Regions from separate parts of the Streptomyces sp. NPDC026206 genome, predicted to be linked through region 2. Evidence: riboswitches for the same ligand, from Rfam matches in the RefSeq annotation. Region 2 holds a riboswitch; the other holds the start of a gene.
What was found. A riboswitch is a leader RNA that binds a small molecule or an ion and turns the genes downstream of it on or off. The one in region 2 is predicted to bind glycine.
Positions count from the first base shown of each region.

Region 1: linked by a shared signal. The riboswitch ahead of gcvP (aminomethyl-transferring glycine dehydrogenase) and the one ahead of gcvT (glycine cleavage system aminomethyltransferase GcvT) in region 2 are both predicted to bind glycine.

Region 1 covers NZ_JBEZYL010000019.1:4,865-16,757, reverse strand. The annotation lists gene AB0F13_RS23390 (glutamate-cysteine ligase family protein) at 1-978, opposite strand, end outside; gene AB0F13_RS23385 (hypothetical protein) at 1,461-2,048, shown strand; gene AB0F13_RS23380 (DUF5999 family protein) at 2,366-2,572, shown strand; gene gcvP (aminomethyl-transferring glycine dehydrogenase) at 2,676-5,561, opposite strand; glycine riboswitch at 5,747-5,865, opposite strand; gene AB0F13_RS23370 (PRC-barrel domain-containing protein) at 6,031-6,360, shown strand; gene AB0F13_RS23365 (DNA polymerase IV) at 6,324-7,706, opposite strand; gene AB0F13_RS23360 (MerR family transcriptional regulator) at 7,819-8,460, opposite strand; gene AB0F13_RS23355 (bifunctional nuclease family protein) at 8,678-9,151, opposite strand; gene AB0F13_RS23350 (MerR family transcriptional regulator) at 9,203-9,982, opposite strand; gene AB0F13_RS23345 (FHA domain-containing protein) at 10,026-10,469, opposite strand; partial or broken gene AB0F13_RS23340 (zinc-ribbon domain-containing protein) at 10,488-10,685, opposite strand; gene AB0F13_RS23335 (DUF881 domain-containing protein) at 11,005-11,893, opposite strand, start outside.
Region 2 covers NZ_JBEZYL010000006.1:218,928-230,820, reverse strand. The annotation lists gene AB0F13_RS12435 (hydroxyacid-oxoacid transhydrogenase) at 1-460, shown strand, start outside; gene AB0F13_RS12430 (aldehyde dehydrogenase family protein) at 501-2,015, shown strand; gene AB0F13_RS12425 (response regulator transcription factor) at 2,012-2,458, shown strand; gene AB0F13_RS12420 (helix-turn-helix domain-containing protein) at 2,546-3,508, shown strand; gene AB0F13_RS12415 (aspartate-semialdehyde dehydrogenase) at 3,542-4,582, shown strand; gene AB0F13_RS12410 (hypothetical protein) at 4,579-5,562, shown strand; gene glyA (serine hydroxymethyltransferase) at 5,637-6,911, opposite strand; gene gcvH (glycine cleavage system protein GcvH) at 6,943-7,317, opposite strand; gene gcvT (glycine cleavage system aminomethyltransferase GcvT) at 7,384-8,508, opposite strand; glycine riboswitch at 8,656-8,752, opposite strand; gene AB0F13_RS12390 (AAA family ATPase) at 8,973-9,551, shown strand; gene AB0F13_RS12385 (enhanced serine sensitivity protein SseB C-terminal domain-containing protein) at 9,676-10,461, shown strand; gene AB0F13_RS12380 (enhanced serine sensitivity protein SseB C-terminal domain-containing protein) at 10,567-11,337, shown strand; gene AB0F13_RS12375 (ABC transporter permease) at 11,670-11,893, shown strand, end outside.

The DNA of each region.
Region 1 (11,893 bases), on a different contig from region 2:
GCCAGCGATCCCGTACACGGGGCGGTTCCAGCGGTAGATCGTGCCGTTGTGCAGCGCCAGTTCATGCAGCATCGGCACGCCGCCCTCGCCCAGGACGCGCAGGGGGTCCTCGTCGCTGGAGATGGGCAGCAGCGGCGGGAAGAAGCGCACGTTCTCCTCGAACAGCTCGTACGCGGAGGTGATCCAGCGCTCCCCGAACCAGGTCCGCGGCCGTACGCCCTGGACCTGGAGCTCGGGCGGGCGGGTGTCGGTGGACTGGACGAACAGCGGCGGCCGGGACTCGCGCCACAGCTCCCGGCCGAAGAGGAAGGGCGAGTTGGCGCCCACGGCTATCTGGACTGCCGCGACGGCCTGCGCGGCATTCCACACCGCGGCGAAGCGGCCCGGGGTGACCTGCAGGTGCAGCTGCACGGAGGTGCAGGCGGCCTCCGGGGCGATGGACCTGGCAGTGCACGTGAGCCGCTCGACGCCGGCGATGTCGATGGTGAATTCCTCACCGCGGGCGGCCACGACCTGGTCGTTGAGCAGGAAGTAGCGGTCGCCGTCGGAGAGGTTCGACGACACCAGGTCGCGGCTCGTGAGGGTCGGCAGAATCCCGATCATGACGATTCCGGAATCGACTTCCATGGCCTTGCGGTCGGCGTAGGAGAGGCCGGTGCGCAGCTCTTCGGCAAGCTGGTCGAGCACTCTTCCCGAGAGCCGGTGAGGGACGATGTTCACTTCCAGGTTGAACTGCCCGAGCTCGGTCTGGAAATCATGACTTGCAATACGCTCCAGCACCTCGGCATTCACCATGCTCGGCATGCCGTCAGAGCCCGCGAGATTCAGCTCGATCTCCAGCCCCATAAGATTGCGCGGGCGGTCGAACCGCTTCTCCTCCAGCAGTCTCGCCAGCCCTTCCAGACACTGCCGGAGCTTGTCCCGGTGGTGCTGTCGGTCGGCGAGGTCGAACCCCACGGCTGCGACCTTCTCACCCATTCAAGCGTCCCTCCTCGAGCGGGCCGCCCCGGCGCCGGCCGCCGTGTCACGGTCGATGATGCCCAGGCGACGCGATCCATAACGCCTCGCGGCGACCGCACACCCGGTAGGATCTCGTCGGGCGCACTCCGGCACATTCCGTCGGCATAAAGTGGACTGAGGGGCTCAGGGCAATGCGCTGGTGATAAACACCGATCGGATCCGGCCTACCGTATATGGCGAAACGGCCGAGGTCATGGGTGCGGGCACGTCACAAAAACACCGAAATCCCCCGGGGATCGAGCCCTGATTTCGCCTTGCCGGAAATACTGGCGACAGCTAGGCGAAACATCATGTGAACATGTGTCGTATAAACTCCGGAATGAGGCAGAGAGTAGGCGCCCTGGAGTCGGTCCCGGCCCCCCTCTGACCCCGCACGCGACAGCGTCGTCCGCACCTGCCCAAGCTCCACCGTGTCTCCGAAGCGAGAGGCGACCCACACCATGCCGCTGCATGTCCCCCCTGCCCCCGCGCCTGCCCTCCGTAGCGTCCGCACGGCCCTCGGTTCCCCCACCGCCGTCCGTGAGGCCCGCACCCCGTCACTGAGGTCCACCCAGACCCCGCTCACCCCCGAACTCCCGCTGCCCGTACACGTCCTGGAGCGGATGCCCGCTCGCGGCGGGGCCCCCCGCACCCGGCTCACCGGCTGGCGCTTCCTGATCAGGGGAGGCGAGCGCGTGGTGGCCGCCGGCGAGGCGATGCCCACCCCCGACGGCTGGGCCTTCTCCCACTTCTTCGAGGGGCCCTATCTGGCGTCCACCGAGCGGGCGCTGCGCCAGGCGGAGGCGCTGCCCACGCCGTACCAGCCACGGCTGCTGTCCGTGCCCGAGCTCTACATGCTCACGCTCTGGCTGCATGCCGACATCGCGGCCGACGCCTCCTCGGAGCTCTTCGCCCCGGGCGACCTTCTGGTGCCCCTCGCCCCCGCGCCGCCCGGCATCGCCGCGCACCGCCCGCACCGGGTCAGTGATCTGCTGCCGATGCTCACCCTCCGGCTGACCCCCGGCCCCGCGCTCAAGGCGACCGCCTGAGAAGGCCTACGCGATCACGCGCCCCGCGCCCGGAAGAACCCGGTGAGCCGCGGGGCGCACCACTTTGTCACCACCCTCACCCCTACGGGCTAGCCCACCGTGGCTATGCCGAACCACCCAAAGGGACTGCCGAGTTGGAGGCAACCGCTCGCACGGGTGACGCGTCATCCTCCTGTGAGGAGCGTCACTGTGAATTCCCTGCGGAATCGATCCCGTAGGGCAACACTGGGACCGACCGACGATTCACAACGGGGGGCGGCATGAACACCGCATCGAGCCGCAGGACAGCCACCACAACAGAACGAAAGATCCCTTCCATGTGCCAGCACCAGCCCGCGTGCCCGTCAGCAGACTCCGCCGACCGGGAGGCCGCCCATCTCGTGGCCGCCTATCCGGAGCAGGGATGGAGCCTGCTGTGCAATGGCGTCCTCTGCTTCGAGGACACCGGTGAGCTGCTGCCCGACGGGCAGATCATCGCACCGCACCGGTCGCTCGGCACCGACCACGTGGTGACGGCCGCCTAGCGCGACAGTTACCCGGCTCAGCCGCAGATGACACACGACAGCACATGAAGGGGCCGGCCCGGCGTGAACGCCGAACCGGCCCCGACCCGTCTCCGGGCCCCTGTCAGCCGTCGTACTCCTCCATCGGCGGGCAGGAGCAGACCAGGTTGCGGTCGCCGTAGGCGCCGTCGACGCGGCGCACCGGCGGCCAGTACTTGTCGGCGGCCGTCACCCCGGCCGGGAAGACGGCCTCTTCACGGCTGTACGGGTGCTCCCAGGCGCCGGCCACCGAGGCGGCGGTGTGGGGGGCGTTGCGCAGCGGGTTGTCGTCCTTGTCCCACTCGCCCGACCCGGCCTTCTCGATCTCGGCGCGGATGGCGATCATCGCCTCGCAGAAACGGTCCAGCTCGGCGAGGTCCTCGCTCTCCGTCGGCTCGATCATCAGCGTTCCGGCCACCGGGAAGGACATGGTCGGCGCGTGGAAGCCGTAGTCGATGAGCCGCTTGGCGACGTCGTCGACGCTCACCCCGGTCGCCTTGGTCAGCGGCCGCAGGTCGACGATGCACTCGTGCGCGACCAGCCCGTTGGGGCCGGTGTAGAGCACGGGGTAGTGCGGCTCCAGGCGCTTGGCGATGTAGTTGGCGCCGAGTACCGCGACCTGCGTGGCGCGCTTGAGGCCCTCGCCGCCCATCAGCCGGACGTACGCCCAGGAGATCGGCAGGATGCCGGCGGAGCCCCACGGCGCGGCCGAGATCGGCCCGACGCCCGTCGCCGGGCCCGCGGTGGGCTGCAGCGGGTGGTTGGGCAGGTACGGGGCGAGGTGCGCGCGGACGGCCACCGGGCCGACGCCCGGGCCGCCGCCGCCGTGCGGGATGCAGAAGGTCTTGTGCAGGTTCAGGTGCGAGACGTCGCCGCCGAACTCACCCGGCTTGGCCACGCCCACCAAGGCGTTGAGGTTGGCCCCGTCGACGTAGACCTGGCCGCCCGCCTCGTGCACGAGGGCGCAGATGTCGGCGACGTGCTCCTCGAACACGCCGTGCGTGGACGGGTAGGTGATCATCAGCACGGCCAGCTCGTCGCGGTACTGCTCGATCTTGGCGCGCAGGTCCCCGGCGTCCACCTCGCCGTCGTCGGCGGTCTTGACGACGACGACCTTCATGCCGGCCATCACGGCGCTCGCCGCGTTGGTGCCGTGCGCGGAGGAGGGGATGAGGCAGACGGTGCGCTGCTCGTCACCGTTGGCACGGTGGTAGGCCCGGACCGCCAGCAGACCCGCGAGCTCGCCCTGCGAGCCGGCGTTGGGCTGGATGGAGACCTTGTCGTAGCCGGTGACCTCGGCGAGCCGCTCCTCCAGCTCGGTGATGAGCGTGAGGTAGCCGCCGGCCTGCTCGACCGGTGCGAAGGGGTGCAGCGCGGCGAACTCGGGCCAGGTGACCGGCTCCATCTCGGTGGTGGCGTTGAGCTTCATGGTGCAGGAGCCGAGCGGGATCATGCCCCGGTCCAGGGCGTAGTCGCGGTCGGCGAGGCGGCGCAGGTAGCGCAGCATCGCGGTCTCCGAGCGGTGCTGGTGGAAGACCGGGTGGGCGAGGTACTCGCCGGCGCGCACCAGTTCCCCGGGCAGCGCGTCGGCCACCTCCGCGTCGAGCGCCTCGACGTCCGCATCGACGCCGAACGCCGACCACACCGATGCCAGGTGGGCGCGGGTGGTGGTCTCGTCGCAGGCGATGCCGACGTGGTCGGCGTCGGTCGGGCGGAGGTTGACGCCGAGCGCGCGGGCCGCGGCGACGACCTCGGCCGCCCGTCCCGGGACGCGCGCGGTGAGGGTGTCGAAGTACGAGCCGTGGACGATCTCGACACCGCCGGCGCGCAGGCCCTCGGCGAGGACCGTGGCGTAGCGGTGGGTGCGGCGCGCGATGCCGGCCAGGCCGTCGGGGCCGTGGTAGACCGCGTACATGCCGGCCATGACGGCGAGCAGCACCTGGGCGGTGCAGATGTTGCTGGTGGCCTTCTCGCGGCGGATGTGCTGCTCACGCGTCTGCAGGGCGAGCCGGTAGGCCTTGTTGCCGTCCGCGTCGACGGATACGCCGACGAGGCGGCCGGGCAGGCTGCGGGCGAATCGGTCGCGTACGGCCATGAAGCCGGCGTGCGGCCCGCCGAAGCCCATGGGGACGCCGAAGCGCTGGCTGGTGCCGACCGCGATGTCGGCGCCGAGCTCGCCGGGCGGCGTGAGCAGCGTCAGGGCGAGCAGGTCGGCGGCGACGGTGACGATCGATCCGAGCTCGTGGGCCCGCTCGATGACCGGGCGCAGGTCGCGCACGGCACCCGAGGCGCCGGGATACTGCAGCAGCACGCCGAAGACGCCGCGCTCGGCGATCTCGTCGGGGATGCCCGCCGAGAGGTCGGCGACGACGACCTCGACGCCGGTGGGCTCGGCGCGCGTCTGTATGACGGCGATGGTCTGCGGCAGGGTGTCGGCGTCGATGAGGAAGACGCCGTTCTTGACCTTGCCGACCCGGCGGGAGAGCGCCATCGCCTCGGCGGCGGCGGTGCCCTCGTCGAGGAGGGAGGCGCCGGAGGTGGGCAGCCCGGTCAGATCGGCGACGACGGTCTGGAAGTTGAGGAGCGCCTCCAGCCGGCCCTGGGAGATCTCGGGCTGGTAGGGCGTGTACGCCGTGTACCAGGCCGGGTTCTCCATGACGTTGCGCAGGATCACCGGCGGGGTGAACGTGCCGTGGTAGCCGAGGCCGATCATGGGGGCGAGCACCTGGTTGCGGTCCGCGAGGGTGCGCAGCTCGGCGAGGACGTCGGCCTCGGTGCGGGCGGCGGGCAGCCGGAGCGCCTCGGCGCTGCGGATCACGGCCGGCACGGCGGCCGCGGTGAGTTCGTCGAGCGAGCCGAAGCCGACCTGGGCGAGCATCTTCGCCTGGGCCTCCCCGTCGGGCCCGATGTGGCGGGCCTCGAAGGGCATGCCACGTTCCAGGTCGGAAAGGGAGCTGCGGTGGGCTGTCATCTGCGGAGGCCTCCTGGTCGTCACGACCTGCGAGGGGTACCACGGCGCGGGTACCCGGACGGCCTCCCCCTCTGTCATCTCAACCTGAGAGCTTCACCGGGCATGCTGCGGCCCGGCTTTCACCGTCGGTGAGGAAGGGCTCGGCGTCATGCCTGACCGGGGCCCGCCCTGCTTTCCAGAGTGACCTCGCCTGTGCGGTACGGGGTGCCTGAGAGATTCCGGGGAGGATTTGCTCCTTCGGCGCCTCCGCCAGCGCCCGGCCTCTGGACCGGGTGTTGATGGAGGACTCTCCCGCACGGGTCTGCGGCCAATCGCCAGCCTACCAGCGCGCCTTTCCGGGCGGATCTCCCGAGTGGCCGGTTACCGCTTTGTGCCTTTTCGTGGTTGTCACAGGGCTCTGCGAGGCATCCGGGGGGCTCGTCGGCGGGGGTCCGGCCGGCGGGGCAGGTGCGTGATCAAGGGAGGAACCGTGCAGACCGACATCGACCCGCGGAGTCTGATCGGCCGGAAGGCCTTCGACCGCGACGGCATGAAGATCGGCACGGTGGACGAGGTGTACCTCGACGACGCGACCGGGGAACCGCAGTGGGCGGCCGTACGCACCGGGCTCTTCGGCCGGGACGCCTTCGTGCCACTGGAGCCGAGCCACGTCGAGGGCGATGTGCTGCGCATTCCCTACGACCGCGCCCTGATCCGGCAGGCTCCGGGCTTCGGGGTGGGCCGGCATCTCTCGCCGGAGCAGGAGCTGCAGCTCTACCACCACTACGGGCTCGAGCTGCCGGGCGCCCGAGGGGGCTGATCCTCGGGGGGCCGCACGAGCGGCAGCGGCTCGGCCGGCTGGAGTGCGGGGTCCTCGACGCGGAAGGTCCGTACCCGGCCGGGCCCGGACCAGGGTTGTTCGAAGCGGACGGTGACCCGCCCGACGCCGCTGCCCTGCACCCAGCCGCTCCCGTACTCCTCGTGCCGGACGTCCAGCCCGGGCAGCCACTGGTGGGGCCTGCCGGGGGCGTCGGCGGCCTGCTGGGGCTCGTCGCCCTCCTGTGGCGCGGCGCCGGGAGCGGCCGCCGCCTCGCTCGCGGCCTGGGCGAAGAGGTCCTCCTGGGTGTAGTCGGCGAGCCCGGAGACCCCGACGCCGAGCAGCCGCACGCCCGCGGTGGTGTCCACGCCGTCGAGCAGCCGGGCCGCCGCCTCCCGCACCACCGCGGGGTCGTCGGTCGGGCCGCGCAGGGTCTCCGAGCGGGTGAGCGTCGAGAAGTCGTAGCGGCGCACCTTGATGACCACGGTGCGCCCCGAGCGCCCGGCATCCCGCAGCCGCCGTACGCACCGGTCGGCGAGGCGGGCGAGCTCCAGCTGCACCCGGATGCGGTCGGTGAGGTCCTCCGCGAAGGTGTCCTCGGCCGATACGGACTTGGCGTCCCGCTCGGCGACGACGGGCCGCTCGTCGTGGCCGGTGGCGAGGGCGTGCAGCCCGGCGCCGTGGGCCCTGCCGAGGAGCCGCACCAGCTCGTCCTCGCCCGCCTCGGCCGTCTCGGCCACGGTGGTGATCCCGGCGCGCCGCAACGTTTCGGCGGTGGCGGGTCCCACGCCGGGGATGGCGCGGACCGACATCGGCCCGAGCATCTCCAGCTCCGTGCCGGGCTCGATGACGACCAGGCCGTCGGGCTTGGCCTCCTCCGAGGCGATCTTGGCGAGCATCTTGGATCCGGCGAGGCCGACGGACCCGGTGAGCCCCGTGGCCGCCTTGATGTCCCGCCGCAGCCGCTCCCCCACCGCCCGCACGGCCACCGAGGACGCCTCCACGCCGCCCGCCTCGAGGTCGACGAACGCCTCGTCGAGGCTCAGCGGCTCCACCAGGGGCGACAGCTCGCCGAGCAGCCGCATGACCTCCTGGCTGACCTGCTGGTACAGCCGGAAGCGGGGGGTGAGGTAGGCGGCGTGGGGGCAGAGCCTGCGGGCCTGGGCCGTCGCCATGGCGGAGTGGACGCCGAAGACCCGCGCCTCGTACGACGCGGTGGCCACCACGCCACGCGGACCGATGCCTCCGACCACCACGGGCTTTCCGCGCAGGCTGGGCTTGGACGCCTGCTCCACCGAAGCGTAGAAAGCGTCCATGTCCAGATGGAGAATCGTCGGCGCACCCCTCACCCGACAGATGCTGCCGCATGCCACTGACAATGGCGCCGACCTGCGGCGGAGCGCCCCTCGCGGCGCCGCTTCGCGGCGGGCGGGGGCGCCCGGTGCGTGCTGCCCGGCCGGCTCAGCCGGCCCGGTTGCGGCGCCGCGCCAGCTCGTCCGCCGGGTTGTGGCCCACGAGCGTCTCCCCGGTGTCCACACGCTCCCCGTGCAGCTGCGCCAGCGCGCTCTCGACGTCGCGCCAGACGACACCCACGGCGATCCCGAAGACCCCTTGGCCGCCCTGGAGGAGGTCGACGACCTCGTCGGGCGAGGTGCATTCGTACACCGTGGCGCCGTCGCACATCAATGTCATCTGCGCCAGATCCGCCATGCCGCGGGTGCTCAGATGCTGCACCGCGGTGCGGATGTTCTGCAGGGAGACCCCGGTGTCCAGCAGCCGCTTCACGATCTTCAGGACGACGACGTCCCGGAAGCTGTAGAGCCGCTGACTGCCCGAACCGTATGCGGGGCGCACACTGGGCTCCACGAGCCCGGTACGCGCCCAGTAGTCCAGCTGCCGGTAGGTGATGCCCGCCGCCGCGCATGCCGTCGGCCCCCGGTATCCGATGCCGTCCGAGGCCCGGGAGCCCTCGGAGCCCTCGGAATCGCTCCCCCGCGGAGTGGTGACCGCCGCCGTAGCGGAATAGCGGGGCACTGGTTCGACCGTTCCCCCCTGCAGCGGATACGGACCGCCAACCGCCGTACCGTCGCCCGTGCTTCTCACGCCGACCTCCGTCCTTGACCTGCCTTCTCGACGGTAGGCAGTCACTCGGGGTGCGTCAACGATCGCCACACTCGGCACGCCGAGTGATAATCACCCTGAGAGTGGTTTTACGTGTCCAGGTAGCGGGAAAGGCTACTCGAATGCGCCACGCGGTCGCCTCGATGCGACCATCGCACGGCCCGCTCTCCGCGGCCGTGCGCCTGCCGTCGCGCGCGCCTCACTGGCTGTTGGTGCCGAAGTCCTCCGGCGAGATCTGGTCGAGGAACTCGCGGAACTTCTCCACCTCGTCCTCCTGCTCGTCCGGGATGGCGATCCCCGCGTCGTCCAGCACGCCGTCACTGCCGTAGATCGGCGTGCCGGTGCGCAGTGCAAGCGCTATGGCGTCGGAGGGCCTCGCACTGACCTCCACCCCGCTGGCGAAGACGAGCTCCGCGTAGAACACGCCCTCGCGCAGGTCCGTGATGCGGACCTCCGCGAGCTGCTGTCCGACCGCCTCCAGCACGTCCTTGAACAGGTCGTGAGTCAGCGGGCGGGCAGGCGCCATGCCCTGCTGGGCGAAGGCGATGGCCGTCGCCTCCCCGGGTCCGATCCAGATCGGGAGGTAACGGTCGCCTCCCACTTCACGCAGGAGCACGATCGGCTGGTTGGAGGGCATTTCCACCCGGACACCCACGACATCGAGCTCGTTCACACAGCAACCCTAGGACGTGCCCGGCAGGTTTGGGTAGTCGGGCACTGACAGTCACCGTCCCCGCGGGTGCAGTGCGGCCCGCACGAGGGCGGCGTGCAGCCGCACGGACAAGGCGGCCAGCTCCTTGGCGGTGGCCTCGGCATGTGCCCTGGTCTGGGGGTTGCGGTGCCTGCGCAGCGGGGCGATCACCTGTTCGATGAGCCCGGCCTCGCGGTCGGCGGCCGCCTTCGCGGCGCGCAGGTGGCGCGGCTCGAGCCCGTAGCCGCCCAGGTCGGAGACGAGCCGTGCGATCGTCACGGAATCGGCATCGAATCCGCCGTCCGGGTGGGCGCACAGCAGGCCGTAGGACTCCCACTCGGCCAGCTCGTCCTCGGTGACGCCCGTGGTGGCCAGCAGCTCCGCCCGGCCGATGCGGGCGGCTGTGCGGCCCGCAGGGGCGCCGGCTCCCCCGTCGGCACCCTCCGGCACCTCGGGGGCGTCCAGGAGGTCCAGCGCGTCACGGGGCTGCGCCGGGGCGGGCAGCTGGACCCGCTCGCCCCGGGCCAGTGCGTCCAGCTGCTCGCGGATGACCTTGAGCGGGAGATAGTGGTCGCGCTGCACCCGCAGCACGTACCCGAGCCGCTCCACATCGTCCGTGCTGAACTTGCGGTATCCGGACGGCGTGCGCTGCGGCTCGACCAGGCCCTCCGCCTCCAGGAAACGGATCTTGGAGATGGTGACCTCGGGAAACTCCTCGCGCAGCAGGTTGAGCACCGTTCCGATGCTCACCAGCCGGCCCTCCGCACCGGCGGCACCGGGAGATCCGGTACCGCCCGACGGTGTTCGAAGCATGGCCCTTCCCTGGGGGTACCCCCGGACGGAGTCCGGGGGAGGGTCAGATGCCCCGCTGGCTGCCGAAGAAGACCAGCCGGTACTTGCCGATCTGCACCTCGTCGCCGTTGGACAGCGCGACCGAGTCGATGGGCTCACGGTTGACGTAGGTGCCGTTGAGGCTGCCGACGTCGGTGACGGTGAAGCTGCCGTCCCGCTCGCGGCGGAACTCCACGTGCCGGCGCGAGACCGTCACGTCGTCGAGGAAGATGTCGCTCTGCGGGTGCCGGCCCGCGGTGGTCACATCGGCGTCCAGCAGGAAGCGGCTGCCGGAGTTGGGACCGCGCCGGACCACCAGCAGCGCCGAGCCCAACGGCAGCGCGTCGACGGCGGCCTGCGCCTCGGGCGACAGGGCCGGGATCTGCGTCTGGCCGGTCGTCTCGGAGTCGTACGCCTCAAGACCTGAGATGGAGATGGTCGAGGTCGTCTCCGACGCGCGCTCGGCCACGGCTCCCGGCCGCAGCGGCGCACCGCAGTTGGAACAGAACCGACTGGCCTCGGCGTTCCGGTGGCCACACCTCGTACATACCGGCAAGGCAAACCCTCCACCCGCACTTGAGGTTGCTGGTGCCCCGAAACCTATGCGCCCCGCCTGGGCAGGGTCAACAGAGGACGCGCCCTGACTGCCCGGAATGTCGCCTCCTGGCGCTCCCGCGGCGTCCATCTGGTCGCGGAACAGCGGACGGCCTTCCTGGCCCCCCTCACCGCTGTCCACCGGGCGCGACGCCCGGTGCCGGGCGGTGCCGCCCTCCTGGCGTGCGCTCTTGCCGAACAACTTCGCAAACAACTTCACGGGCGATTCCCCTTGACCGAAACAGACCCGCCCGTGGGGCAGGACAAACCCTTGCTGCACACACCGTCCGACCTGGACATCCTTACAACGTCCGCAGTCAACAGACAGTTTCCATCACGCACCACGAACTTGGTGCGGCGACCCCCCGCAACCTCCCGCCCTCCCCACGGGCCCCGTCTGCGCGACGGTCTCACTGCGATGACGACCGAGCGTAGTCAGGCCGCTTCGCCGGGCGCAAGGCATCCACAATGATCTTCTCAGACCGGGAGACGGAGACGGCGGCCTGCTCCTTCTCCAGAGTCTGCACCACACCACCGGGGATGTTCAGTGCGGGCTCCAGATCCTGCGGCTTGCCGATGACCTTGAACTTATAGGGCTGAGAGACCTTTTTGCCATCGATCTCCACCTTTCCGGCAGAGCCCGAGAAGTAGGTGTCGGCGACGACCCGGACATCGTTGATCTGGATCGCCTCCGCGCCCGCCGCCCGCAGCTCCTGGATGGCGTCGAGCAGCTTGTCCGCCTCGACCGCACCCTTGGTGTCGCTCACCGTGAGCTCGATGCCGGGCCCCTGGGCCGCCACCGTACCCGCGAGCACCCCGAGCTGCTCCTCCTTCTGCGCCGTCTGCTTACGGGCTTCGGCAGCCTGGTTGGAACTGCTTTCCAGCTGCGTGCGCTGGTTGTCCAGCCGCCGCTTCTCGTCCTCGAGCCGCTTGGTCCGGTTGTCCAGCTCGTCGAGAATCCGTACGAGGTCCTCCTGCCGGGCCCCGCGCAGAGCACTGTTGTCGCTCGTCGACCGGACCTGGATGGCCAGCCCGAGGCCGAGCACGCACAGCAGAACCGCCACGGTGAGCTGCGCCCTCGTCAACCTGGGTGGCCACAGTCCGTTCAGCAGCCGTTGACGTCCCGTCAACGGCACGGCCTTTGGACCGTCTTCCGATCGGGTCACGGGCCCGGCCTGCGGGACGGGCTCCGGCTGCGGTGCGGCCTCGGATTCCGCTTCAGGCCGCGGCGTCTCGCCGGGCTCCGGCAGGGCGGGCCGCTCCGGCTCGCCGGCGCCGGCCTCCTCGCCCGACGGCCCG
Region 2 (11,893 bases):
CACCTTCGCCGGGCTCGGCTTCGGCAACGCCGGCACCCACATCCCGCACGCCTGCGCCTACCCCGTCGCCGGTCTCGTCCGCGAGTACCGGCCACCCGGCTACGACGTCGGGCACGCGATGGTGCCGCACGGCAGCGCCGTCGTCTGTACGGCCGCCGCCGCGTTCGCCTTCACCTACCCGACCGCCCCCGAGCGCCACCTGCGGGCGGCCGAGCTGCTGGGCGCGAACCTCGCCGGTGTCACCGCCGCCAACGGCGCGGACGCACTGCCCGCCACCTTGCAGAGCCTCGTCGCGGACACCCAGGGCCCCACCGGCCTCGGCGACTTCGGCTACACCCGGCGCGACCTGCCCGCGCTGGTCGACGGCGCGCTCAAGCAGCAACGGCTGCTGGTGTGCTGCCCCCGTGACGTGGCCGCCCGCGACCTGCAGAGGATTCTGGCCGGTTCACTCGACGGCTGACCGCCGTGCCGTGTCCCCACCAAGGAAGCCTGGTGTCCCCGTGAACGTCCATGCGAACGTCCCCGTGAACCCCGCGGCTCCACCTCACCACGCGGCCGTCATCGCGGGAAAGCACGTCCCCACGGCCGAGTGGATCGACGTCCTGGACCCCGCCGACGGCCGCCCCTTCGCACGCGTCGCCCGGTGCGGCGCCGCGGAGACCGACGAGGCCGTGGCCGCCGCCCGCGAGACCTACGAGCACACCTGGCGGGACACCACGCCCGCCGAACGCGGCCGCGTCTGCCGCCGCATCGCCGACGGGCTGCGCGCCGGGCGCGACCTGCTCGCCGAGACCGAGACCCGCGACACCGGCAAGCCCATCGGGCAGTCCCGCACCGACGTCGACGTCGCCGCCCGCTACTTCGAGTTCTACGGCGGCGCCATCGAGGCACTCGGCGGCGAGACCCTGATCAGCCGGCCCGACCTGCTCGCCTTCACCCTGCGCGAGCCCTACGGCGTGTGCGGCCACATCATTCCGTGGAACTACCCCCTCCAGGTCGCGGCCCGCACCGTGGCCCCGGCGCTGGCGGCCGGCAACTGCTGCGTCCTCAAGCCCGCCGAGGACGCCCCGCTCACCCCGGTCCTGCTCGCCGGCATCGCCCTGGAGGCCGGCCTGCCGCCGGGCGCGCTCAACGTCGTGCCGGGGTACGGGCATGAGGCGGGCGCCGCCCTCGCCGCGCACCCCGGGGTGGACCACCTCGCCTTCACCGGCTCCCGCGAGGTCGGCGCGTCGGTGATGGCGGCGGCGGCCCGCAACATCGTGCCCGTCACCCTCGAACTGGGCGGCAAGTCACCCCACATCGTCCTCCCCGACTACGACCCCGCACGCGCGGTACCGCTGATCGTCGCCTCCATCACCGAGCACGCGGGCCAGAACTGCTCGGCGGGCAGCCGGCTGCTCGTCCACGCCGCCGTCCACGACGAGCTCGTCGCTGCCCTCGCGGCCGCCTTCCGCGCCCTGCGCATCGGCCCCGGGCTCACCGACCCCGACCTCGGACCGCTGATCTCCGCGCCCCAGCGCGAGCGCGTCCTCGGCCACCTCCGGCAGGGCCGCCGCGACTGCGTCACCGTCACCGGCGGCGGGATCCCGGCCGGAGCGGCCTACGAGCAGGGCTTCTACGTCGAACCCACCCTCCTGGACCGGGTGGACCCGAGGCACCCGGTCTTCACCGAGGAGATCTTCGGGCCCGTCCTCGCCGTCACGTCCTTCGACACGCTCGGCGAGGCCGTCCGCCTCGCGGAGGCCACCAGCTACGGGCTCGCCGCCGGAGTCTGGACGCGTGACGTGGGCACCGCCCACCGGCTCGCCCGGCAGCTGCGCACCGGGCAGGTCTTCGTGAACAACTACAGCGCCGCCGGCGGGGTGGAGCTGCCCTTCGGCGGCTGCAAACGCTCCGGGATCGGCGTGGAAAAGGGATTTGAGGCACTGCGTGAATACACGCGCTGCAAAACGGTCGCGATCCACACGCGGCCGTGGGAATCGTCGGCTTCCGATGAAGAGGGGTGCGAAGGGTGAACCATGTCCGAGAGGAGCGAAGTGCGAAGACACATGACCGGGAGATCTGTGCCGTGTGCGGCGTCCGGTCGACCTCGGCCGCGGCACTCGTCGACGCCCTCGACGAAATGCATGTCGCGCTCGCCGCGGCGCAGAAATTGCTCGCCGAGTTCTTCGCCGAACACAGCGAGGACCGCGACCCACCGGGCGGGGGCCCGGCCTGCGGTCGCGACACGGCCGTCCAGCAGGCCCTTTCCCTGCTGACGCCACGGGAGCGCGAGGTCCTGGGGCTGGTGGCCCAGGGAAAGTCCAACCGGCAGGTCGCCAGTTCGCTGGAGATATCCGAGAAGACCGTCAAGAACCACCTGTCCGCGGTGTTCTCCAAAGTGGGCGCGGCGGACCGCACACAGGCCGTGGTGTTCGGCATCCGAGGCGGTCTCGTCCGGATCGGCGGGGCCGCCTGACGCATGGTGTCAGTGTGCGGCAATGCGTGGCCGACGGACAGCGCACGGACTGTCGGCCCACCACGAATCCCTGCCACATTGGGGGACATGCTGAAAAACGTGGCCGCAGTACTGCTCGACAACGTCCATCCCTTTGAACTCGGTGTCGTCTGCGAAGTGTTCGGCATCGACCGGCAGTCGGAGGGGCTGCCCGCATACGACTTCGCGCTCGTCGCGGCGGAGTCCTTCTCGGTGCGGGCCGTCCCCGGCTTCACCATCAGCACGCCGTACGGCCTCGACCGCCTGGAGGACGCCGACCTGATAGCCGTGCCGGTCGGGGACGACTTCCACACCCGCGAGTTCCCGCCGGAGCTGCTGGAGGCCCTGCGCCGGGCCGTGTTCCGCGGCGCGCGGGTGCTCAGCGTCTGCGTGGGCGCGTTCGTCCTCGCCGCCGCCGGCCTGCTGGACGGCCGCCGCTGCACCACGCACTGGCGGTACGCCGCCGCGCTCGCCGACCGCTACCCCAAGGCCCTCGTCGAGCCCGGAGTGCTCTACGTCGACGCCGACCCGGTGATCACCTCCGCGGGCACCTCGGCGGGCATCGACGCCTGCCTCCACCTCGTCCGCAAGCTGCAGGGCAGCGAGGTCGCCAACGCCATAGCCCGCCGGATGGTGGTGCCCCCGCACCGTGAGGGCGGCCAGGCCCAGTACATCGAACGGCCCGTCCCCGACTGCCGCGAGGACGGCGTGCGCCAGGTGCTGGCCTGGATGGAGCTCCACCTCGACAAGGAACTGACCGTGGAACAGCTCGCCGCCCAGGCGTGCATGTCCCCGCGGACCTTCGCCCGCCGCTTCCGGCAGGAGACCGGCACCACGCCCTACCGCTGGCTGCTCGGCCAGCGGGTGCTCTTCGCGCAGCGGCTGCTGGAGCGCACGGACGACACGGTGGAGTCCGTGGCCGCCCGCACCGGATTTACCAACGCCGCCGCCCTGCGCCACCAGTTCGTCCGCTCGCTCGGCACCACCCCGCACACCTACCGACGCATGTTCCGGGGCCCCGCACGGCTGTGACGGCCCGGGCGCCCGGCCGAATGGAGGACAACCATGCTGCACATCGCGGTGATCGGCGCGACCGGAGCGGTCGGCCGGGAGTGCCTCGGCCTCCTCGACGGCGGCATCGTGCCCGTGGCCCGGGTGACCGCCGCCGCCTCCCCGCGCAGCGCCGGCCACGACCTGGGCGCCGAACTCGGCCTGAAGCTGCCCATGGCACCGGTCACGGCCCTCGACGATCTCGACCCCGAGGGCCTGGACGTGGCCGTCCTCAGCGCGGGCGCCGACATCAGCAGAGCCCGGGCGCGACGGCTGGCATCGGCCGGCGCGCTCGTCGTCGACAACAGCTCCGCGTTCCGCATGGATCCCGCCGTCCCCCTGGTCGTACCGCAGGTCAACCCGCACGAGCTGGCCGTCCGGCCCGCGAGCGGCATCGTCGCCAACCCCAACTGCTCGACCATCCAGCTCGTACGGGCCCTCCACCCGCTGCACACCCTCGCCGGGCTGGAGAGCGTCGTCGTCTGCACCTACCAGGCGGCCTCCGGGGGCGGCCTGCGCGGCCTGGACGAACTGGCCGGGGACTCGGCCGCGCTGCTCGCCTCCGCGGGCGCCGGGCCCACCCGGCCGGGCGGCCGCTTCGGACAGCCGCTGGCCTTCAACCTGGTGCCCGAGATAGGGCTGCCGGACGGGACCGGCTTCACCCACGAGGAGCGCAAGCTCGCCCGCGAGCCACGCAAGATCCTCGGCCTGCCCCGGCTGCGGCTGACCGCGACCGCCGTGCGCGTGCCGGTCTTCCACTGCCACTCCGAGGCCGTGTACGTACGGCTGCGCGAACCCGTCACGGCCGGTGCGGTCCAGGAGGCGCTGGCGGCGGCGCCGGGCCTGCGCGTCCACCGGGACGGCTACCCGATGCCGCGCACGGTCTTCGACGGCCCGGAGAGCCGGGCCGCCGTGCACGTCGGGCGCATCCGTGTCGAGCCGGACGACCCGCGCGGGGTCTGGCTGTGGGTCGTCGCCGACAACCTGTGGGTCGGCGCGGCGCTCAACGCCCTGCAGATCGTGCAGACGGCGGTGCGGCGGGGGTGGCTGCGGTGAACGCGCCCGCCGCCCCCCTGGTGCTCAAGTTCGGCGGCTCCGCGTTCGCCGAGCTCGACGGGTTCACGCGCATCGCCCGCTACGTGGCCGGGCGTGCCGCCGCTGCCGGGCGGCCGGTGGTCGTGGTGGTCAGTGCCATGTCCGGTACCACCGGCCGGCTGCAGGAGACCCTCGACCACCTCGCCCCCGACCCGCCCGGCGAGGCCGCGGCCATGCTGCTCACCAGCGGCGAGACCGTCAGCGTCGCCCTGCTGGCCGCCGCCCTGGGCGCGGCCGGCCTGCCGGCGAGCGCCGTCCCCGCCGCCGGCACCGGCCTGCTCGGCGAGGGCCCGCCGCAGCACGCCGAGCTGATCCGCGCCGACCCTGCTCCCCTGCGTGCCGCCCTCGGCGCCCGCCGCGTCGCGGTGGTGCCCGGCGGCCAGGCCGTGGACGGTGCCGGGCACACCGTCATGCTGGGCCGCAACAGTTCCGACCTGTCGGCGGTCGCCCTCGCGGGCGGCCTGGGCGCGCCCGTCTGCGAGCTCTTCTCCGACGTCCCGGGTGTCTGCACCGCCGACCCCCGCCTGGTCCCGGCCGCGCGGACCCTCGGCGGCGTCGACTACGCGACGGTCGACCGCATGTCGCGGCACGGGGCCAAGGTCGTCCACACCCGCGCCGTCACCTGGGCCCGGCGCACCGGCGTCCTGCTGCACTGCCGTCCGCTGCCGCCGCTCGCCGGCGAGGGCACGACGGTCGGCCGGGGCCCGGCCTCCGCGGCGGTCGTCGTGGCCGCCCACGACGACCGGCTCAGCCGCGTCACCGCCCTCTTCTCGGACGGGCGCGCCGAACACGCCCTCGTCCCGCACGCCGAGGCGCCGGGCCGGGCCCGCCGCGCCCACGAGAGGCTGTTCCCCGGGGCGGAGCGGGCCTTGGGCGGCAGGGCTGCCGGGCCCCTGCCGCCCAAGGCCCGCTCCCCGCACAGTGATGTGCTGATCACATGAGCCTCTCACGCGAGAGGGGCCGGTACGGATGTCCGTACCGGCCCCTTCCCGTCCGCCCCGGGCGCTGACGCGCCTTACAGCGACGGGTACAGCGGGTGCTTGTCCGCCAGGGCCGTGACCCGGCCGCGCAGCGCCTGGGCGTCGGCGTCCCCGAAGGGGGAGGGAGCCTTCAGCGCCTCGGCGATGATGTCGGCGACCTCGCGGAAGTCCTCCGCCTGGAAGCCGCGGGTGGCCAGCGCCGGCGTGCCGATCCGCAGACCCGAGGTGACCATCGGGGGCCGGGGGTCGTTCGGGATGGCGTTGCGGTTGACCGTGATGCCGACCTCGTGGAGGCGGTCCTCGGCCTGCTGGCCGTCCAGCTCGGAGTTGCGCAGGTCCACTAGGACCAGGTGCACGTCCGTGCCGCCGGAGAGGACGGAGACGCCCGCCTCCTTGACGTCGTCCTGCATCAGGCGCTCGGCGAGGATCTTCGCGCCCTCCAGCGTGCGCTGCTGGCGCTCCTTGAACTCCTCGCTCGCCGCGACCTTGAAGGAGACCGCCTTCGCCGCGATGACGTGCTCCAGCGGACCGCCCTGCTGGCCGGGGAAGACCGCGGAGTTGATCTTCTTGGCGAGCTCGGCCGTCGAGAGGATCACACCGCCGCGCGGACCACCGAGGGTCTTGTGCGTGGTGGTGGTCACGACGTGCGCGTGCGGCACCGGGGAGGGGTGCAGCCCGGCGGCGACGAGGCCCGCGAAGTGGGCCATGTCGACCATCAGGTACGCGCCGACCTCGTCCGCGATCCTGCGGAAGGCCGCGAAGTCCAGCTGGCGCGGGTAGGCCGACCAGCCGGCGACGATCAGCTTCGGGCGGTGCTCCTTGGCGAGGCGCTCGACCTCGTCCATGTCGACCAGGTTGGTGGCCTCGTCGACGTGGTAGGCGACCACGTTGTAGAGCTTGCCGGAGAAGTTGATCTTCATGCCGTGGGTCAGGTGCCCGCCGTGCGCGAGGTTCAGACCCAGGATGGTGTCGCCGGGGCTGAGCAGGGCGAACATCGCGGCGGCGTTGGCCTGTGCGCCGGAGTGCGGCTGCACGTTGGCGTGCTCGGCGCCGAAGAGCGCCTTGATGCGGTCGATCGCGATCTGCTCGACGACGTCGACGTGCTCGCAGCCACCGTAGTAACGGCGGCCCGGGTAGCCCTCGGCGTACTTGTTGGTGAGGACCGAGCCCTGGGCCTCCATGACCGCGACCGGAGCGAAGTTCTCCGAGGCGATCATCTCAAGGGTGGACTGCTGGCGGTGGAGTTCGGCGTCGACGGCGGCGGCGACGTCGGGGTCGAGCTCATGGAGGGAGCTGTTCAGAAGCGACATGAGTTCTTCCTGGGCGGGGGGAGAGGCGGGGTCAGCCGGCGAAGGCGGTGTACTCGTCGGCGGACATCAGGTCCTCCGGCTCGTCCGTGATCTTCACCTTGAACAGCCAGCCGCCCTCGAAGGGGGCGGTATTCACCAGCGCCGGGTCGTTCACGACGTCCTCGTTGATCTCGACGATCTCGCCCGTGACGGGGGCGAAGAGGTCGCTGACCGACTTGGTCGACTCCAGCTCACCACAGGTCTCGCCCGCGGTCACCGTGTCGCCGACGGGCGGCAGCTGGGCGTAGACGACATCGCCGAGCGCGTTGGCCGCGAACTCGGTGATGCCGACCGTCGCCACGCCGTTCTCGACGGCCGAGAGCCACTCGTGCTCCTTGCTGTAACGGAGCTGCTGGGGGTTGCTCATGACTAGATTCTCCTGTACGCGCGTGGGTGCTGGTGCAAGGGGTCTTGACGGGTGGGACGAGCGGACTCAGCGTTCCCGCTTGTAGAACGGCAGGGCGACGACCTCGTACGGCTCATGGGCGCCGCGAATGTCCACCGATACCCCATCCGTGCCGGGCGCGGCGTGCGCCGCGTCGACGTAGGCGATCGCGATCGGCTTGCCGAGGGTGGGGGAGGGGGCGCCCGAGGTGACCTCGCCCACCACCTGGCCGCCGACCGTCACGGGGTAGCCGGCGCGCGGCACGCGGCGGCCGGTCGCGATCAGGCCGACCAGCTTGCGCGGCGGCGCGGCCTCGGCCCGCGCGGCGGCGGCCAGCAGCGCCTCGCGGCCCACGAAGTCCCCGCCGCCTGCGGACTTGTCGAACTTCACGACCCGGCCCAGCCCCGCGTCGAACGGCGTGGTGGCGGTGGTCAGCTCGTGCCCGTACAGCGGCATGCCCGCCTCCAGGCGCAGCGTGTCGCGGCAGGAGAGGCCGCAGGGCACCAGGCCCGCGTCCGCGCCCGCCTCGGTGAGCGCCTGCCACAGCTTCCCGGCGTCGGCGGGGGCGACGAAGAGCTCGAAGCCGTCCTCGCCGGTGTAGCCGGTACGGGCGATCAGCGCGGGCACGCCCGCGACGGTGCCCGGCAGGCCCGCGTAGTACTTCAGCCCGTCCAGGTCGGCGTCCGTGACCGATTTGAGGATGCCGGGGGAGGCGGGGCCCTGGACGGCGATCAGCGCGTAGTGGTCGCGGTCGTCGCGCACGGCCGTCCCGAAGCCGGCGGCGCGCTCGGTGAGCGCGTCCAGCACGACCTGGGCGTTGGATGCGTTGGCGACCACCATGTATTCCTCGTCCGCCAGGCGGTAGACGATCAGGTCGTCCAGGATGCCGCCCTCGGCGTCGCAGATCATGGTGTAGCGGGCGCGGCCGACGGCCAGCGCGGACAGGTTGCCCACCAGGGCGTAGTCGAGGGCCTGCCCGGCCTGGGGGCCCGTAAGGGTGATCTCGCCCATGTGGGAGAGGTCGAAGAGACCGGCGCGGGTGCGCACGGCGAGGTGCTCGTCGCGCTCGCTGCCGTAGCGCAGGGGCATGTCCCAGCCCGCGAAGTCGGTCATGGTGGCGCCCAGGCCGCGGTGCACGGCGTCGAGGGCGGTATGGCGGGGGGCTTCGGTCATGGTCAGGCTCCCGGACACGAGTCGGAGGTCGGCCCTCCCCATCTGTCATCGGAACCTGAGAGGTTCACCGGGAGCCCGTGGGTCCCCCGGCTTGCACCTTGGGTGGGGCCACCGCCACGAGGAACGGGGCCCGCTTTTCAGATCTGCCTCACCCGCGCGGTACGGGGCCTGAGAGATTCAAGGGAGGAACTTGCTCCTTCGGCGCCCGGTGCACAAGGCACCAGGACTCTCCCGCGCGGATTCGAGCGGCCGGTATGCAGTTGATAGACATGCCGTTGGCGCGCACATCATTGCACGTACGAGCGTGCGAGGGGCTGCCCACTCCCGCATGAATTGGATTACCTTTTCTTTACGGTCCGTGGGTAGGGGGCAGGCAGCGGACGGGGGAGGGGAAGGCGATCACGGTGCGTACGGACGTCCAGGGGGAGGTGCCGGCCGCCGCGACGGCGGGGCCGCCCACGGGGGTGCGGGACCTGCGCGGCGCCGGCCGCGCCGAGCTGCGCTATCCGCTCGGTGACCTGCTCGTCGTCTCCGGGATGCCCGGCAGCGGCAAGTCCACGCTGATGCGGCGCGCCGTGGCCGCGGCGGACGCCCGGGGCGCTGCCGTCCACCGCGTGGACTCCCAGGACTCCCGCGAGCGCGTGGAGCGGCGGACGCCGCAGTGGCTGCCGTACGCGGTCTACCGCCCGCTCGTGCGCCTGGCGCATTACGGTGCGCTGCGGCGCGCGCTGCGCTCGGACGGGAGCGTCGTGGTGCACGACTGCGGTGAGCGCGGCTGGGTGCGCCGCTGGCTCGCGCGCGACGCGCGGCGCCGGGGCGGCGCGGTGCACGTGCTGCTGCTCGCCGTGGAGCCGCACACCGCGCTCGCCGGCCAGGCGGAGCGCGGCCGCCGCGTCTCGCGCCAGGCCTTCGCCCGCCACCACCGCGCGATGACCCGCCTCCTGACGGACGCCACCACCGGCCGCACCCCCCCGGGCGCGGCCTCGGCCACCCTCCTCGACCGCCCCGCCGCCGACACCCTCACCACCATCGCCTTCGGCTGACGGCCCGTGGCGGCTCCCCCGGCCCGCGCGGACCCCGGGGCCCTACGGGGCACCGGCGCAGAGGGAGGCGGGGTGCAGCCGTTAAGGTGCGGGTGCGGTGGTGACGAGACGGTGGTTGGGACAGGTGAGCGTGTCCGAGCAGTACGGGTGGGGCCCGGAGCAGGGTGGCGGCGGCGCCGGGGCGTGGCCTGCCAATGAACTCGAAGAGGTGCTCGCCGCCTCCCTGGGCGCGCCCGACGCGGGCGCGCGCATCGTGGAGGTGCTCGGCCGCAGCAGCGTGTGGATCCCGCTGCCCAACGGCGGCTCGGCCGGCAGCCCCGGCCTCGACCTGCCCACCATGGAGCTGGACGGTGCGGCGTACGTGCCCGTCTTCAGCTCCCGGGAGCAGTTCCTGCGGGTCGCGGGGGAGCGGATGCCGTTCGCCGTGGCCCCCGCCGTGGAGTTCGCCCGCGGCCTGCCCCCGCAGGTCGGCATCGCCGTCAACCCCGAGGGCGCGGTCGGCGTGCCCCTGCCGCCGCCCGCCGTCGCCGCACTGTGCCGGGCCGGCCGCACGGCCCTGGACGGCGACGCCACCGGCGGCCGGGTGCGGTTGTTCGAGCCGGACTGGCAGGAGGAGCCCACCGCGTTCCTGGCCGCCGCCGGCCTGCAGTTCGCGGCCGCCCAGGTCGTACGGACCGCTCGCCGCACCCTGGCCAGCGTGGAGGGCGCCGGCCCCGCGCTGTTCGTCGGGGTGGAGCTGGACCTGCCCGACCCCGCGAGCCGCACCGCCGCCATGGAGGCGCTCGGCCGGGCACTGGGCGAGGCGGCCGTTGTCTGGCCCGTACAACTGGTCTTCCTGGACGTCGCACACGACCCCGTGGCCGACTGGATGCGCGACCGGGTGCGTCCGTTCTACGACCGTGACCTGTGACAGCCCTCATGCCCGCCGCCGCGGGCTCGTAAGCTGGTTGGAACAGACGGCCAAGAGAAGAGGCGGACCCAGGTGAGCGCGGGCGCGGAGAGCGGCGTGGAGCAGGTGCTGCGCCAAGTGGCGCCCGGCAGGTACGACACGTACGAGGCGCTGCTGGGCGCGCTCGCCGAGGGCCGGGTCTGGATGCTGCTGTGGCACGGCCAGGCCGGGTCCCCCGACGCCCAGTACGGCAACATGGAGGTCGACGGCCTCGGCTACGCCCCCTGCGTGACCTCCGCGCAGGAGCTCGCCGCCAGCGGCTGGAACCGCGCCCACGAGGTCGTCTCCGGCCGGGACATCGCCGCCTCCCTCTACCCCGACCGCTGGGGCCTGTGGCTCAACCCGCACGCGCCCGGCGGCGGCGTCGGCATCCCCTGGCCCGACCTGCGCCGGATCACCGCCGGTCTGGACCGGCTGCCCGCCGGACCCCTGCGGCTGAGCGAACCGGCCGTGGACATTCCGCAGTTCTACGCCCTGCTCGGGCAGAACGCCCACCGCACCCCCGTGGTGCGGTCGCTGCGCCGCGCCTGGGTTCAGCCCGCGCTGGGCACGCCCTACCTGGCCATCGGGCTCGACCTCTACGACACCTCACCGGTGGCCGTGGAGTCCGTGCGGCTGATGATGCAGCAGTCGGTCGGCGTGGTCCCGGAGGGGCTGCCCGTCTCGACGGTGTCGATGGCGGACGAGTACGACCCGGTCGCGATGTGGATGCGCGCCAACGCGCGGCCCTTCTTCGACCGTGACGCCTACGGCGCGGCCGCCCCTGCCCCTGCCGCAGGCCATGCCGCCGGCTACGGCTACCCCCCGCAGCAGGGCTGGCAGGCCGGGGCGTACTGACCCCTTCGCCGGGTCACCGCCCCGCTCCCGGGCGACCCGTGTCCGTATAACGGAAGCCCCCTACGCACATCACGGTTGCGCATACATTGCGGATGAGGTCTGGCGGGTGATCGCCGGCGCGTTGAAGACTCCCGCCAACAAGGGCCGTCCGGCCCCGCGTACGACGCTTCTCCCGTACGACCTGCTCAGCGTGCACGTCCCGCACCTCCCGCACTTCCTGCACCGCTGCACCTCGCGCACCTCCGCACCATTCGCACCTGATGTGAACCAGCCGCTCTGCATGCGGCGGGCGTTGGGCCGGTCGACGCCGGTCGAGAGGGGTCCACCAGACGATGACGGCACCACTGCACGATACGGGCGCGGCCGAGGCCGCCGCCGACGGTGTGGTAACTGTCCCCGCCGGCGTACCGGCGAAGGCCATCGAGGGCCGTTCCCCCTGGCGCATCGCCTGGATGCGGCTCAAGCGCGACAAGGTGGCCCTGACCGGCGGCATCGTGGTGGTGCTGCTCGTCCTGGTCGCGCTCTTCGCGCCGGTCATCGTGGGACTGTTCGGGCA